Regions from separate parts of the Paraliobacillus sp. X-1268 genome, predicted to be linked through region 2. Evidence: riboswitches for the same ligand, from Rfam matches in the RefSeq annotation. Region 2 holds a riboswitch; the other holds the start of a gene.
The links. A riboswitch is a leader RNA that binds a small molecule or an ion and turns the genes downstream of it on or off. The one in region 2 is predicted to bind preQ1.
Positions count from the first base shown of each region.

Region 1: it holds a riboswitch for preQ1, as region 2 does, so the genes downstream of both, queC (7-cyano-7-deazaguanine synthase QueC) here and queF (preQ(1) synthase) in region 2, are expected to answer to the same signal.

Region 1 is NZ_QJSK01000001.1:239,704-248,025, reverse strand. Features, by position in the region: gene D2K62_RS01370 (LysE family transporter) at 1-589, opposite strand, end outside; gene D2K62_RS01365 (manganese catalase) at 699-1,520, shown strand; gene D2K62_RS01360 (four-helix bundle copper-binding protein) at 1,573-1,899, opposite strand; gene D2K62_RS01355 (UDP-N-acetylmuramoyl-L-alanyl-D-glutamate--2,6-diaminopimelate ligase) at 2,109-3,551, shown strand; gene D2K62_RS01350 (PspC domain-containing protein) at 3,648-3,836, shown strand; gene D2K62_RS01345 (SGNH/GDSL hydrolase family protein) at 3,997-4,683, shown strand; gene D2K62_RS01340 (YjcZ family sporulation protein) at 4,768-4,920, opposite strand; gene D2K62_RS01335 (YjcZ family sporulation protein) at 4,966-5,088, opposite strand; PreQ1 riboswitch class I at 5,262-5,306, shown strand; gene queC (7-cyano-7-deazaguanine synthase QueC) at 5,391-6,059, shown strand; gene queD (6-carboxytetrahydropterin synthase QueD) at 6,059-6,526, shown strand; gene queE (7-carboxy-7-deazaguanine synthase QueE) at 6,519-7,247, shown strand; gene D2K62_RS01315 (SdpI family protein) at 7,440-8,132, opposite strand; gene D2K62_RS01310 (PspC domain-containing protein) at 8,164-8,322, opposite strand, start outside.
Region 2 is NZ_QJSK01000002.1:228,671-236,992, forward strand. Features, by position in the region: gene argC (N-acetyl-gamma-glutamyl-phosphate reductase) at 265-1,302, shown strand; gene argJ (bifunctional ornithine acetyltransferase/N-acetylglutamate synthase) at 1,317-2,546, shown strand; gene argB (acetylglutamate kinase) at 2,559-3,359, shown strand; gene D2K62_RS05685 (acetylornithine transaminase) at 3,352-4,545, shown strand; PreQ1 riboswitch class I at 4,630-4,677, shown strand; gene queF (preQ(1) synthase) at 4,750-5,247, shown strand; gene D2K62_RS05695 (queuosine precursor transporter) at 5,293-5,931, shown strand; gene D2K62_RS05700 (hypothetical protein) at 6,111-6,743, shown strand; gene D2K62_RS05705 (acrylyl-CoA reductase family protein) at 6,765-7,772, shown strand; gene D2K62_RS05710 (DUF2680 domain-containing protein) at 7,852-8,187, shown strand.

The DNA of each region.
Region 1 (8,322 bases), on a different contig from region 2:
AGCCAGCAAATCCGAATAATGATAGGGCTGATACAAACGATATACCTTTAAGCAAGGCTGGTGTTAGAATCTTTCTAAAACTACTAGAGAGAACTGCCATCGTTACATCCCACAACATCAATCCTAACAAAACAGCACTACCATACATGATAACATGTGGCATATCATAGTGATGGATTGTATTTGCTAAAATAGATCCATAAATACCGAGCCAAAATAAAATTGATAAAGGATTCGTTATCGTTAAGAAAAATCCACTCCAGAAAGTTCTTTTAAGTGAATCCGTTTGTCTATTAGTTGCATTGTCTATTTTAGGTACACTAACCATGTTCTCAATTGCTGTGTAAAGAAGTACGAACGTACCGAACGACCATAGAAATGTTTTCATGATTGGCATTTCTAAAAAATGAACAAGTCCAAAAAAGATTGCAATGATAAATAAAAACTCACCAACAATTGAACCTAATCCAATTAACCATGAATGAAAAAAACCATTTTTGATACCTTGATTAATTTGTGCTGCATTAATCGGACCGATTGGAGCAGCTAAAGATAATCCCAATACTAGATAACTTAAAAATACACCCACCAAAATCACTCCTTTTACTGGCTTGTACTATTTTTATTCAAGATGTTGTATTGCTATGCGAATAAATAGTAATTCTATGGTCATGCTAAGTAGAAAAGGAGTGGGTAAAATGTTTTCACATATTAAGAAACTTCAATACACAGCTAAACCAACTACGCCTGATCCCGTTTATGCTAAAAAACTACAAGAGATTTTAGGTGGTCAATACGGTGAAATATCGGTAATGATGCAATATTTATTTCAAGGGTGGAACTGTAGAGCAACTGGAAAATATAAAGATATGCTTTTAGATATTGGAACAGAAGAGATAGCACATGTAGAAATGTTAGCTACTATGATCGCACAACTCTTAGATAATGCACCAGTTCAAGATCAAGAGGCTGGGGCAAAAGATCCTGTTATCGAGGCAGTTCTAGGAGGAATGAATCCGCAGCACGCAATTGTCAATGGTCTAGGAGCACAACCAAATGATAGTGCTGGTTACCCTTGGAACGCGCGCTATACTATTTCTAGTGGTAACTTACTAGCTGATTTCAGAGCAAATTTAAATGCTGAATCACAGGGACGATTGCAAGCAGTAAGATTATACGAGATTGCAACTGATCCAGGAGTGAAGGACATGCTTTCCTTCCTTATTGCAAGAGACACCATGCACCAAAATCAATGGATGGCAGCGATTGAAGAATTGGAGCAAAAGCAAGGTGCTGTTGTACCATCTACATTTAATGCTGAAAAACACAAGCAAGATGTGGCATATGCATTTATGAACTTTTCTGAAGGTGAAGAGAGTAAAGCTGGACGCTGGGCAAGTGGAACATCAATGGACGGCAAAGGAAACTTTGAATATATTCAGAATCCACAAGCAAATGGACAAAATCCAAGTCTAATGCCAGCACCGATCTATATTCATGGAACACCACCACTCCAGTAGTAAATAAAGAGAGCCTCTACTTTGCACATGCGAAGTAGAGGCTCTCTTTATTTTATGCTATTAATTTTTTACAAGCATCTTCACATGCATAACAAGCATCAGCACATTTTTTACAATGGTCATGATCATGTTTAGCACATTCATCCCCACAAGCTTTACAAGCTGTTGCGCACAGTTGTGCGTATTCTTGTACAAAAGCTGTATCATACGTAAGAGCTTGTTCAAAAGAAGCACAAATTGTTGCACATTCTCGATCTAAACGAATACATGCCTCCATTTTATTTGCATCCTCTTCAAAACAAGAGGTGTAACAATGATTACAAGCCTCCATACATTCGTGCAATGTTTTAATTATTTCTTCATATTTCTGATGACTCATTTCCAATGTCCTCCTTTAAATCTTATCTAGTTATAATACCCAGCGTGAATCTCACTAAACATTATAAGTAAAAATTTTACTTGAGTATTATAAAAGGCTTAGGAAATAATAATGTAAATAAATCTCAGTTTTAATACGTTAATTAAAGGGTAACATTCAGTATAATGGACAATTTTAAAAGAGTACGTATGAATAAGGAGTTATACAACATGAAGCTATTAAATTTACTGAGTAATATAAAATTTAAACAGATTAAAAATCAAAATTTAAATGAGATAGAAATTCATGGTATTGCTGAATCCTCATCTGAAGTGAAACCAGGTTTTATTTTCGTTGCGATTAAGGGTTATAGATCAGACGGACATGACTATATTGAAGATGCGATAAAAAATGGTGCATCTATCATCATTGGAGAAAAACAGTTTACTGATTTATCGGTACCATTTATTAATGTAAGTAACAGTCGTAAAGCGTTAGCGGTTATAGCGGGAAACTTTTATGGAAATCCATCTCACAATAAAATAATGATTGCTATTACGGGAACGAATGGAAAAACAACAACAAGTTATCTCGTCAAGCACATATTAGAAAGTAATGGCATGTCTTGTGGATTAGTTGGAACAATTGAAACTATTATTAATGGCGAAAGTAATCCGTCTATTAATACAACTCCGGGTTCACTCACACTCAACAGATTATTGTATGAAAGTAATGATCAAGTCATCATTTTGGAAGCTTCTTCACACGGCCTATTACAATATCGACTGGAAGGAATAAATTTTGATAGTTGTCTCTTTCTGAACTTAAGCCACGAACACTTAGATTATCATGATTCTATTGAAGAATATTTCGAAACAAAAGCAACACTTTTTCAATTGTTAAAAGAAAACGGACAAGCTATTATAAACACGGATGATAGTTGGGGAGCAAAGTTAAATGAGCGATTACAGCTTGATGAAGTTAACACTTCTACAATAGGAAAAAGTGCTACTAATGATTACTGCATTGAAATAACTGGGCAAGATGGTTCGTTCAAAATAAAAAGAGAAGGAAGAACAGAGGAAATAAATCCATCAATGAAGGGCATTCATAATATATATAATTCCAGCATGGCTTATGCAGTTGCACACCAACTTGGAGCTAACGAGAGATTAATAAGTAAGTCATTAAAAAATTTCCCAGGTGTTGATGGTCGATTTCAAGTGTTCCCGCAACAAAATGGCGCAAATGTTGTTGTTGATTACGCACATACTACGGATGCTTTTTATCATTGTTTACATACAGCTAAAGTAGCCGGCGCTAAAAGAATTGTTCACATATTTGGTTTTAGAGGAAATCGAGACAAGACGAAACGAAAAGACATGCTTGAGATTACAGCTAAACTGAGTGATCAATATTTATTAACATTGGATGATTTAAATACAGTACCTTTGGAAGACATGATTGAAACGCTAGAAAATATTCACAACACTATCGGTAACCATAAAGGATTAGTGATCCCAGATCGAACTTTAGCCATTCAACAAGCAATGGTTACAAGTCAGAATGGTGATTGGATTATTATTACTGGAAAAGGTCATGAACCTTATCAACAATCATTTAGCTTACCTACCAAATCCGATAAAGAAACTGTAACTTACTTAACAGAATAAGTTGTCTATAAACTAGTATGCTTAATACTTTATGTCACCTTTTGATTTACAATTCGTATAATTATATATAGCTTCAAGAGGAAGGAAGAATTAAACGTGAAAAATAGAGTAACCCGTTCTGTTAGTGACAGAAAAATATTTGGTGTTTTTGGTGGAATTGGTAATTATTTTAACATTGATCCAACTATATTAAGATTGGCTTATGTAGCTTTGACTATATTTAATCCAACTTTACTATTAGTTTATATTTTAGCTATATTTATCATACCTGAGGAAAAGACTTAACTGTAATGTATCTATTTACACTATTAAGAGACTGTTAAAGGTTCTGTCATTCAATTTAGAATAGAAATGCATTGTCGAAATTAGTCTAATCATTGATTGCATTATAAAAGGAAATGAATGTTATAATAAGAACATCAATGAATTATAGAAGGTGATAGTTATGAAAATAATTTGTTTTGGAGATAGTCTTACACGTGGGGTCTCTGTAGCAAAGGGTAGATTGCGTATTTTAAAAGAGAACTATCCTGCTTTTTTACAGCAATTATTTTATGAAAATGAGGGAGAAACTGTTAACGTTATAAACAAAGGTGTTTTTAATGCTAATTCTGACTCTTTACTTTCCAGATTAAATAAAGATGTAATAGACCAACATCCTGATTATGCTATAATTGAAATTGGTGGCAATGATTGCAATTTTAATTGGCAAGAGGTTGTGAAAAGCCCACGTTTTGAACATGCTCCTATTGTTCCAATTGACCGTTATTTAGAAAACATTCGAACAATCGTTACAAAAGTCCAAGAAAGTGGTATAACTCCAATTATTTCCACATTGCCACCTTTAGATCCGGTACGTTATTATAAAAATGTTTCTGATAAATATAGTGATGTAGTTGGACATCTGATTAGTTCTATGGGTGGTATCGAACATTGGCATGGTATATATAACCGCAATTTAAATAAGTTGGCAGATGAGTTAGGTGTTTTAAAAATTGATGTTAGAAGCGCAATAAAAAAAGCAGGAGACCTTGCCGAATTAATCAGTGATGACGGTATACATCTAACTGCAAAAGGGTATAAAGTTTTTAGTCAAGATGTATATAAAAACATAATGAATTTTGTCAAATAAAATAAAATTTAAGCAAAGATAACTATATGTAGTAGTATGTGGCGTGCACATTAGTACACGCCACAAATATCTATTTGTTAGCTATTAATAAATAGCTGCACCTACAATAATTAGGAGAATAAACAATACAACAATTAATGAAAAACCGCCACCAAATCCTGCACCTGTACCTACACCATATCCAGCACCGGCACCATATCCGACTGGAGCACCATAACCGCCATAACCTAAACTCATATATTTTTCCTCCTTCTTTATTCGTTAGTCATTCCTTCTTCTTTCTTAATAACCGAAACCGCCACCATAAGAAGCTCCTATGATTATTAACAATATAAACAATACGATGAGTAATGCAAAACCTCCACCAAATCCTGCTGTTGGTGCAGCTGCTACTGGTTCACCCATTAGTAAATCCCTCCTTTTCTTAATGGCTCTAAGAGTATACTATGTCATGGTTAACATAATGTTATGGACAAATGCCTGGTTATTCTAAAAAGGTGGGTAAAAGTCATTAAACATACTTTTTAGTTTTTTTATGGTATACTTTAGAAGAAAATAATTAACAATTCTGCAATGATGCAGGAGAGGTTCTAGCTACACCCTCTATAAAAAACTAAGGATGGACGTTACCTTCCTTAAGGTACCGTTTTTTTATTTTGTTATGGGTGTGTGGAATTCTCTTTGTTACTTGAAAGGAGAATTTTTTTATGAAAAAAAATAGTAAAGCAATTGTTGTATTCAGTGGAGGGCAAGATAGCACCACGTGTTTGTTCTGGGCGCTTCAAAATTATGAGCATGTTGAAGCTGTCACATTCGATTATAATCAAAGGCACAATGATGAAATAGAAGTAGCAAAAGAAATTGCTACAGAATTAAACGTTAAACATCATGTTTTAGATATGTCATTGTTAAACCAATTAGCACCTAGTGCGTTAACGCGCGATGATATCGAGGTTAAAGAAGGAGATAATGGTGATTTACCTTCGACATTTGTACCAGGAAGAAACTTACTCTTTTTATCTTTTGCGACTATATTAGCCAAACAAATTGATGCAAAACACATTATTACTGGTGTATGTGAGACTGATTTTAGTGGGTATCCAGATTGTCGTGATATATTTATTAAATCATTAAATGTCACCCTTAACTTATCAATGGATGATGGATTTGTTATTCATACACCACTAATGTGGTTAGATAAAGCTGAGACGTGGAAGTTAGCGGATGAATTAAATCGATTTACATATATTCGCGAAAAAACGTTAACCTGTTACCACGGCGTTCGTGGGGATGGCTGTGGAGATTGTCCTTCTTGTAAGTTACGTCAGAACGGACTAGATGCGTACCTTAAAGAACGCGATGAGGTGAACGATTAATGTATGGTTTTACGATTGTTGAGAACTTGCAGAAAATAAATGAAGATATAAAACGTCACGAACTTAAATATCACACAAAACGGGTGATGGTTAGTAAAGAGTTCACATTTGATGCTGCACATCACCTTCATTGTTATCAAGGAAAGTGTAAAAACTTACATGGACATACGTACAAAGTTATCTTCGGAATAAGTGGTATGGTAGATGAAATTGGCTTAGTTATTGACTTTGGCGATATTAAAGAGATTTGGAAGGAAGAGATTGAAATTCATCTTGACCATCGTTATCTTAATGATACATTACCAAACATGAACACAACGGCAGAGAATATGGTCGTATGGATTTATCAAAAGATGGAAAAAGCACTTGAAACGCATGCAACTCATTTTCGTGTTGAATTTGTTAAACTATATGAAACACCAACAAGTTATGCTGAAGCTAGACGGGAGTGGATGGACGTTGAATAAATTCCCAGTACTTGAAATATTCGGTCCAACCATCCAAGGAGAGGGCATGGTTGTAGGTCGGAAAACGATGTTCGTTCGAACAGCTGGTTGTGATTACAGCTGCTCTTGGTGTGATTCAGCCTTTACCTGGGACGGCAGTGCAAAGGACCAAATCGAAAGACTAACTGCAGATGAAATTATTAAAAAATTAAAAGAAACAGGTGGAGATAAATTTGATCATGTTACAATATCAGGAGGAAATCCTGCACTTTTAGCAAAGCTTGATGAGTTAGTTGACGCCTTACATGAGCAAGATATGGAAGTAGCGCTCGAAACACAAGGAAGTCGTTGGCAGGAATGGTTTCTTAAAGTTAATGACCTCACCATCTCACCAAAACCACCAAGTTCTAAGATGAAGACAGATTGGGAGAAGCTAGACCTTATTATTAAAAACATACAAAGTGCTAATCATTCTCAAAAGACCAGTCTAAAAGTAGTGGTGTTCGATGATGATGATTTACTTTATGCTGAAAATGTTCACGAAAGATATCCTGATATCGCCTTCTTTTTACAAGTAGGTAATGATGAGTTAGCTGAAAATAATGTTTCCAATCTTGCCAGTCATTTACTAGATAAATATGAATGGTTGATTGATAAAGTTGTAGCATCTACAAAATTAAATCATGCTCGTGTTCTGCCACAAGTTCATGCACTTGTCTGGGGTAATAAACGGGGCGTTTAAAAGAATATCCAATTGGATATTCTTTTTTTATTTGTTTTATAAAATAAAGCTAACTATATAGTTTAAAACACGGAACTAAGACATTTATTCTAATTATAAGATTCTCTGATGCAACGGTATATACGGCACACTTGTCTATATAAGTCCAGTTTCATGTCGAAAAACAGCCCTTAAAAAATGTTTGATTTAGTTTTAATTATCCAGATTGACAATTTTTTTATAGGTTTTATAAGAGTGGATTATCGCTATAGCAGCACCTATCATAAACAAAGAAAATCCATAGATAAAGCTGTACTTGGGAATAATCATTATAAGTATGATACTTATAATACCGGTCAAAAGGAACAACTTACCTGTGAATCCATGTGTTATATCCCAAACTCTTTCTTCACTCATTGTCCATTCTGTACGAACACCGAATATCGAATTTGTTTTTACTTTTGGCATTAAAGAACCGGTGATCATTAAGATAAATGAAAAAATTAGTCCCGTTATTACGTTCACATCAAGATTGTAACCTAAATTAATAATAATGATGGTGATATAGAATGTAAAAATCGTTAATAAAGTAATCATAATTAGTGTTTTTTTCATATTATCGCTTATATCATCTTGGGAAGTTCTAAATATGAAACGAAATAGAGCATAAATTAGAATCATTATGAAAGGCATTGAATGTAAAGCTATTGACTCGATTGTAGTAGTGGCAACTTCACCGTTCAACCAATTAATGGCTATTTTGTTATTTAAACCAGAGTAGAAAAACACACTTATTAGCATTGATATTATAAGTATACTAATATTAGGAATCCTCTTTTTCAATTTTATCACCTTCATTAGTTTTAATGACTTAACTGTTGAAGATTTTCTCAATTTATTTTTCAAATCATTTTCTCTAATTTAAATCACGTTAAATTTATAATGATGGAGGGCTATCTGTCATTGTATTAGCAAGAATTAAATAAATTATTATATTAGCGGGTAAAGGTATAAAGATAAATATCAGTCTTACTGAAAAAGAAGATATACCAAAAAACTCAGCTATACCACCACAAACTCCGTGTAATGACTTATC
Region 2 (8,322 bases):
CGGAAAGCGAGCCCATTTTACTTGTGGAGCGTAGCGGGTAATCAAGTCTAACTCCGTCACAGTTGCTATCTATTACTCCGTCTAAATTTTACGAGAAGAGTTTTCTTTTAGACAGTAACATAATTCAAAACATGCATAAAAAGCGTATATTTATTCAAAAATACATGTATATTTCAAAAATAACGAAATAACTATTGTATAAACATACATTTTAAAGTATAATAATTAATCACAATCAAGTTCGGATTAGGAGTGAAAAATGACGTGAAAGTAGCAATTATCGGTGGGACTGGATATGGTGCAATCGAGCTAGCTCGTTTTCTTAAAATGCATCCATATGCAGAGTTAACTACCATTATCTCGCATTCAAAAAATGGCACATCTTTTTCAGAAGTATACCCGCATATGACAGACATTCTAGAACTACCCATGACAGCTCTAGACATTCCAGCTTTAAGTGAAACTATTGATCTAGTATTCTTTGCGACACCATCCAATATTAGTAAAGAACTTGTACCTGAATTCTTACATCACAATGTGACTTGTATTGATCTATCTGGAGATTTTCGTTTGAAATCATCTGAAGATTATGAAAAGTGGTATGAAGCACCAGCAGCGAACGCAAAATACTTAGCACAAGCGACTTACGGTCTTAGTGAAATATATAAAGAAGAAATAAAAAAAGCAAAGCTAATTGCAAATCCGGGTTGTTATCCAACAGCAACACTTTTAGGCTTAATTCCAGCCATTCAAAAAGGGTGGATAGAGCCAAACAGTATTATAATCGACGGTAAAACAGGTGTATCTGGTGCAGGTAGGGGCCTGTCGTTAAATGTTCATTTTTCAGAAATGAATGAAAATATTAAAGCATATAAATTAGGAGCACATAAGCATATTCCAGAAATGGAGCAAGTATTAGGACTGGAAGCAAATGAGGCAGTGCAAGTTACATTTACACCACATATCGTACCAATGACGAGAGGGATCATGACAACGATTTATGCAAATCTATCAGGGTCAATTGACCAAGAGAACGTGCAACAATTATATGAAACCTTTTATAAAGATCATCCTTTTGTACGAGTACGAGCTGAAGGGGTACTTCCAACAACGAAGGAAGTCTATGGAAGTAACTATTGTGATATTGGCTTACACGTAGATAAACGAACAGGAAAGCTAACGATAGTCTCGGTAATTGATAATTTAGTTAAAGGTGCAGCAGGGCAAGCAATTCAAAACATGAACATCATCAATGGCTGGAAAGAAATATCGGGATTAGATTATCCCCCTATTTATCCATAAGGAGGGAACGGAAAATGCATCAGATTAGTACAATAGAAAAGTTTAATTTACTTACAAACGGTAATATTGCATCACCGATAGGATTTACTGCTGGTGGCTTACACTGTGGTATTCGTAAGAAGAAACTCGATCTTGGTTGGGTGTACTCAGAGAAGGCTGCACAAACAGCAGGCGTGTATACAACGAATCTTTTTCAAGCTGCGCCATTAAAAGTTACCCAAGAAAGTATCGCTACGGACCACATGTTACAAGGAATAATTGTTAACTCTGGTATTGCCAACGCTTGTACAGGGAAGCAAGGCTTAGCTGATGCTTATGAGATGAGAAAACTATTCGCTGAAAAAGTAAAAATTCCTGTTCAACACGCTGCTGTTGCTTCGACAGGTCTTATTGGCGATTTCCTACCAATGGATGCAATTCGGAATGGAATCAAACAAATAGATGAGGAAAAAAACTTAGACAGTAACCGTTTTGAAAATGCCATTCTGACTACAGATACAAAAGAAAAAGGAATCGCGATTCAATTTGATATAAACGGAAAAAAGGTGACAATTGGCGGAGCTGCTAAAGGATCGGGAATGATTCACCCAAATATGGCGACGATGTTAAGTTTTATTACTACAGATGCAGACGTTGAATATGAGGCATTACAAGACGGATTAAGACAGTTGACGAATCAGTCATTTAATATGATTACGGTTGATGGTGATACAAGTACGAATGATATGGTGCTAGTGTTAGCCAATGGAATGGCAGATAATCAAACATTGAATCCAGAACATCCAGAGTGGAATGTCTTTCTTGAGGGGCTTCATTTTGTTTGTCAGTCACTTGCAAAAGAGATTGCTAGAGACGGAGAAGGCGCTAGCAAATTAATTGAGGTACAAGTCACAGGTGCCAATACTGAGAAGGCTGCGCAAGCAATTAGTAAAACGATAATCTCATCTAATCTAGTTAAAACTGCTATTCATGGTGCTGATGCGAATTGGGGACGTGTGATTACTGCAATTGGGTATAGTGGAGAAATGTTAGATCCCGATGATGTTTGTGTTGCACTAGGTAAGATTGAAGTGGTTAAAAACGGAATGCCCTTACCGTTTGATGAAACAGAAGCAAAGCAGTATTTAATGCAGGACACTGTAACAATTCATGCTAGTGTTGGTGATGGGAAAGGTAATGCCACTGCTTGGGGTTGTGACCTTTCTTATGAATATGTCAGAATTAATGCTTCCTATCGCACATAAGGGGATGGAAAAATGGAGTATATCATAATTAAATGTGGTGGAAGTATTGTTGATCAGCTTCCACAAGCTTTTTATCAAAATATTGCTAGCATTCAAGCAGATGAAAAGGTGCAACCAATTATTGTTCATGGTGGTGGCGCGCTAATTTCCTCTCGTCTGAAGCAAATGGACGTTGCTACAACGTTTGTGAATGGTTTACGTGTAACAACTACTGAAGTGTTAGATGTGGTTGAGATGGTCTTAAGCGGCTCTGTGAATAAACAAATTGTTCGTAATTTGATACAAGAGGATGCTTTGGCGTTTGGGATGAGTGGTGTCGATGGTAATCTCTTGCACGCTGTAGAAGTAAAACAAGATAAGGGTCTTGGCTACGTTGGTGAAGTTGATCATGTCAATGTTGATTTATTACACAGCGTTATTGCGCAAGGTTATATTCCAGTTGTTTCGCCAATTGCTATTGGAGAAGCGGGACAACGTTATAATATCAATGCAGACACGGCAGCAGCTGCAATAGCACAAGCATTAAAAGCTAAACTATGTTTTATTAGCGATATTCCTGGAATTTATATCGAAGAGAATGATAAGAAAGTTACATTGCACCATACGGATAAGATCCAAATTGAATCGTTAATAGCTACAAATGTCATTCAAGGCGGAATGATTCCTAAAGTGAAAGCGGCATTAGCAGCACTTGCAGAAAATGTGCCAGAAGTTGCTATTGTTAATGGCATGGATGCACAAGCTTTACTTGATTTTATCGATGGCAAAGACGTAGGTACAAGAATTCGATTGGAGGAGATTAGTCATGTCTGAAACAAGTTCTACAACCCAAATGTCAGCAATAATGCCAACATATAATCGTTTTCCAATCACATTAACCAAAGGAAAGGGAAGTTATGTCTGGGATGATAAGGATAAAATATACTTGGATTATACGGCAGGACTTGCTACTTGTAATTTAGGGCATGTCCCAGATGCAGTTAAAGAGGCAGTAGAAAATCAGTTGGGGAATCTATGGCACTGCTCCAATTTATATCAGATACCATCACAAGAAGCGCTAGCAAGAAAATTAGTGGAAAATAGTTCTGGTGATCAAGTTTTCTTTTGCAATAGTGGAGCGGAAGCAAACGAAGCAGCGATAAAAATTGCTAGACGTTATGCACAAAAAGTAAAGCAAAACAAAGCCTTTGAGGTTGTTACATTTAATCAATCCTTTCATGGCCGTACATTAGCGACACTATCCGCAACTGGACAAGAAAAAATTCAGGAAGGCTTTCAACCATTGATGCCAGGTTTTCGTTATTTGCCTTATAATGATATGGCTGCATTAGAAGACCTAATCCATCCTGAGACATGTGCAGTTATGCTAGAACTAATTCAAGGCGAGGGTGGCGTTATCCCCGCTGATCAAGCTTGGGTTGATAAAATCGTTCAATTATGTAAAGAAAATGATGTTCTTATTATGATTGATGAAATTCAAACAGGCATGGGACGTACGGGAACACTGTTTGCCTATCAACAATATGGGTTTGAACCAGATGTAATTAGTGTCGCAAAAGGATTAGGATCTGGATTTCCGATTGGTGCTTTAATTGCGAAAGGACATGTGGCAAAAGCATTTGAAGCAGGCTCCCATGGTAGTACATTTGGTGGGAATCCACTAGCAACTACAGCTGGTTTAGCAACGATAACAGAATTATCAGGTACGAGTTTACTTGAGAAATCTAATGTGCAAATTGAATATCTTTGGTTGAAATTAGAAGAATTAAGCGCCAAGTATGATAATATAAGCAATATAAGAGGAAAAGGATTTTTAATTGGAATTGAAGTTACTGGAAAAGCAATTGATTATGTTACGAAGGCTCGTGAAGAGCATCAATTACTTATTGTCATAGCTGGAGAAAGGGTTATTCGAATCCTTCCACCAATCACTACAAACAAAGAAGAAATAGATCAAGCAATTGTTATTCTAGATAAATTATTTGAAGAAATGGCTTAGTATCTATATGAAAGTCAAAACGTTGACATCTTGCTCCACGCTCTATATAATAGTCCGAGTAAATGGATACGATTCCGTTCTATAATGGGAGAGGTTCTTAGCAACAAACCCTCTATAAAAAACTAAGGACATATGACTACAAAAGCCATATCCTTATCGGGATGGGCTTTTTTTAATGTATATGTAAAAAGGGAGGTTAGCCAGATGGCTGGAAGAAGAGATGAAGACTTACAAGATCTTTCGTTATTAGGGAATCAAGAGACGAAATATGCATTTGACTATACACCTGATGTATTAGAAACATTTGATAATAAACATCCAAATCGTGACTACTTTGTTAAATTCAATTGTCCTGAATTTACAACGTTGTGTCCAAAAACGCATCAACCTGATTTTGGTGTCGTATATATTAGTTATATTCCAGGTGAGAAAATGGTTGAAAGTAAATCATTGAAATTATATTTATTTAGTTTTCGTAACCATGGTGATTTTCATGAAGACAGTATGAACATTATTATGAATGACTTGATAGATTTAATGGATCCGAGATATATAGAAGTATGGGGTAAATTTACCCCAAGAGGTGGTATCTCGATTGATCCATATTGTAATTATGGCAAAAAAGGGACAAAGTTTGAAGAAATAGCAGATCACCGTTTAATGAATCACGATATGTATCCAGAAAAAGTTGATAATCGCTAATGAGGGTTAGCTAAGAATCTCCTTAAATAAGTTAGGAGAGAAGATATGTTTGTCTATTTGAATGCATTATTTGTTGGACTATTAATTTTATCAAATATTATTTCTGTTAAATTATTTAGCATTGGTGAGTTTATCTTACCTGCAGCTGCAATTGTATACGTTGTTACTTATCTTATCACCGATGTTATTGGTGAAGTTTATGGAAAAGAAGCGGCGATGAAAACAGTACGAGCAGGTTTTTTTACACAGGTCGTGGCACTGGTTTTCGTGTTTATAGCAATACACTTACCAGCTGCGTCTGCCTTTGGAATGCAAGCTGAATTTGAAGCAATATTAGGCGGAAGTTTTCGCGTTATGATTGCCAGTCTATTAGGGTATGTCGTTAGTCAACATATCGATGTGTCTATTTTTCATCGTCTAAAAAAACAACATGGTGAGAAAAAATTATGGTTACGTAATAACTTATCAACCATTTCAAGTCAATTGTTAGATACCATTATTTTTATCGTTGTTGCATTTGCAGGAACAGTACCGATGAATGTCTTGATTGGGATGATTCTTACACAATATGTTTTTAAATTTATAGTTGCAATTGCGGATACGCCTATTGCATATTTACTTGTTCGTTTAGCGAAAAAAGAGCAATCAAAACAACAACCAACATCAGAAATGAAAGTTGGTTAATAGAGAAACCAGTACCCCTAATTAGGAGTACTGGTTTTTTTATAGCAAGAAAATCCCCGGAATGATTTCACACAATGTTCTTAATTTAGTAAAATGATATAACTAGGTAAATCCAATTACTCTGATTCTGTGTATTTTTTTGATAGAGTAAGGATAGGAGGGAAGCAAGAGTATACATGATGTTCTCAAAAAAAATAGTATATGAAATTTTCATGGTAATCTTGGCGACGCTATCCATTGCTACATTATGGACTAATCTCCCATATACCAGTTATATTGTCTGGATCACGTGGGGAATATTCTTTGCTGACTTCGTATATCGTTTATATAAAAGTCAAAATAAGTTTGATTTTTTAAAAAGTAATCCATTTTTACTAGTAGCGGTGATTCCGTTAGATGCTGTATTTCAAGTAGCGCGTTTTGCGCGTATTTTACATCTGCTGCGATTAAAAACGATTACAAAGTACTACACGATGCCTTTTGTAGCATTTCTGAAGAAGCAACACTATGGCTTAACTTCAGCTATTATTTCTGTGATCTTAATTTGTATGATGATAATTCTAGTAGTGATAGAACCAGGAATTATTACTATAAAAGATGCAGGTGTTAGTGTAATAACTGCAGTTACCTTTTTTGGTGAAGCGACATTTTCTCCAACAACAATGGTTGGACATACTATTGTTGTTTTAACTACCATTATAGGTGTCATGATCCATGGTTTTGTAATTAGTTTAGTTTTCGATTATGTAGCAAATACAACATGGTTAAAGAAACTGAAGGAAAAAACATTCAAAAAAAAGAATGCATCATAATAGAAGGAGTGTTAAAAGCAAATGACAAAAACATTTAAAGCATATCAACTAACAAAAGAAAATGAGACAGTTACAGGAAGAGTAACCACACTAACAACAAATGATTTACCAGAAGGAGAGGTACTTATTAAAGTACATTATTCTAGCATCAATTACAAAGATGCGATGGCCAACACGAATAATAGTGTTATTGTAAAAAACTACCCTCAGATTCCTGGAATTGATTTAGTTGGTGAAGTTGTCGAGTCTGCTGATGATCAATTTGAAGAAGGTGATCATGTTATTGCTACGAGTTATGGGATAGGTGTCACACATGATGGTGGCTATAGTGAATATGCGCGTGTAGGATCAGAATGGGTACTTCCGTTACCAAATGGACTTTCAATGAAGGACGCAATGTTATTTGGTACAGCTGGTTTTACCGCAGCACTATCAATTGATCGTCTAGAGAAGAATGGATTAACCCCAGATAAAGGACAAGTACTCGTAACAGGTGCTACTGGAGGTGTAGGAAGCATAGCAGTTGCTATGTTAGCTCACAAAGGTTATAACGTCGCTGCAAGCACTGGTAAATCCGAGGCAACTGACTTTTTGAAGAAGCTTGGTGCCGAGGAAGTAATTACTCGCGAAGCCGTTTTCGATGGAGAAGTTCACGCCGTAGCGAAACCCCAATGGGCAGCAGCAGTTGATCCTGTTGGTGGAAAGACATTAGCTTCTATTTTAAGTAAACTGCACTATGATGGTGGGGTAGCTGTTAGTGGATTAACGGGTGGTGTAGAAGTTCCAACATTCGTTTATCCATTTATCTTACGCGGTATAAGCCTAATTGGTATCGACTCTGTTAATTTTCCGATGAACGGAAGAAAAGAGATTTGGGATCGAGTTGCAACCGACTTAAAACCAAACAAAGATATATTAGAAATTATTTTGAATAAAGAAATAGGTTTGGACCAATTAGCAGATGAGTTACCAACTTTGATTGCAGGAAAAGCTTTAGGTAGAACGATAGTTAAAGTCGCAACAAAATAATTGCTACAAATAAAAGTATACTTTCTTAATTATTGATAACACTAAGTTTGATAGTAAATTAAGAAAGGAATGACTGAATATGAAAATACGTAAAGGTTTGCTTCTATTAGTTTTTTCGATGATTATGCTTGGGTTTGGTGCTACGATAGTCGAAGCAGAGAAAGATCATCCAAAACCAAAATTCGAAGATGTTGAATTAAATGAACAACAAACCAAAGAATTAAAAACAATGTATGAAGATTTGGTTAACCAAAGAAAAGGAATTGTTGCAAAGTATGAAGAATTTGGTGTCTTATCAGAAGAAGATGCTACTAAAATGGAAGAACACTTAGATATGTATATGAAAAAGATGCAGGAAGATGGGTTTGTTCCAAATTGGCAAGGACCAAAGAAGACACATAAAAAGAATAACTAAATAACAGAAAATCCAACTCTAATAGAGTTGGATTTTCTGTTATTTTAATCTTTAAAGTTGTTTATAAAAATAATAAATTTAATACATAACTTGTATGGACTTTATATATATTTATTATAAGCAATATATAATAGA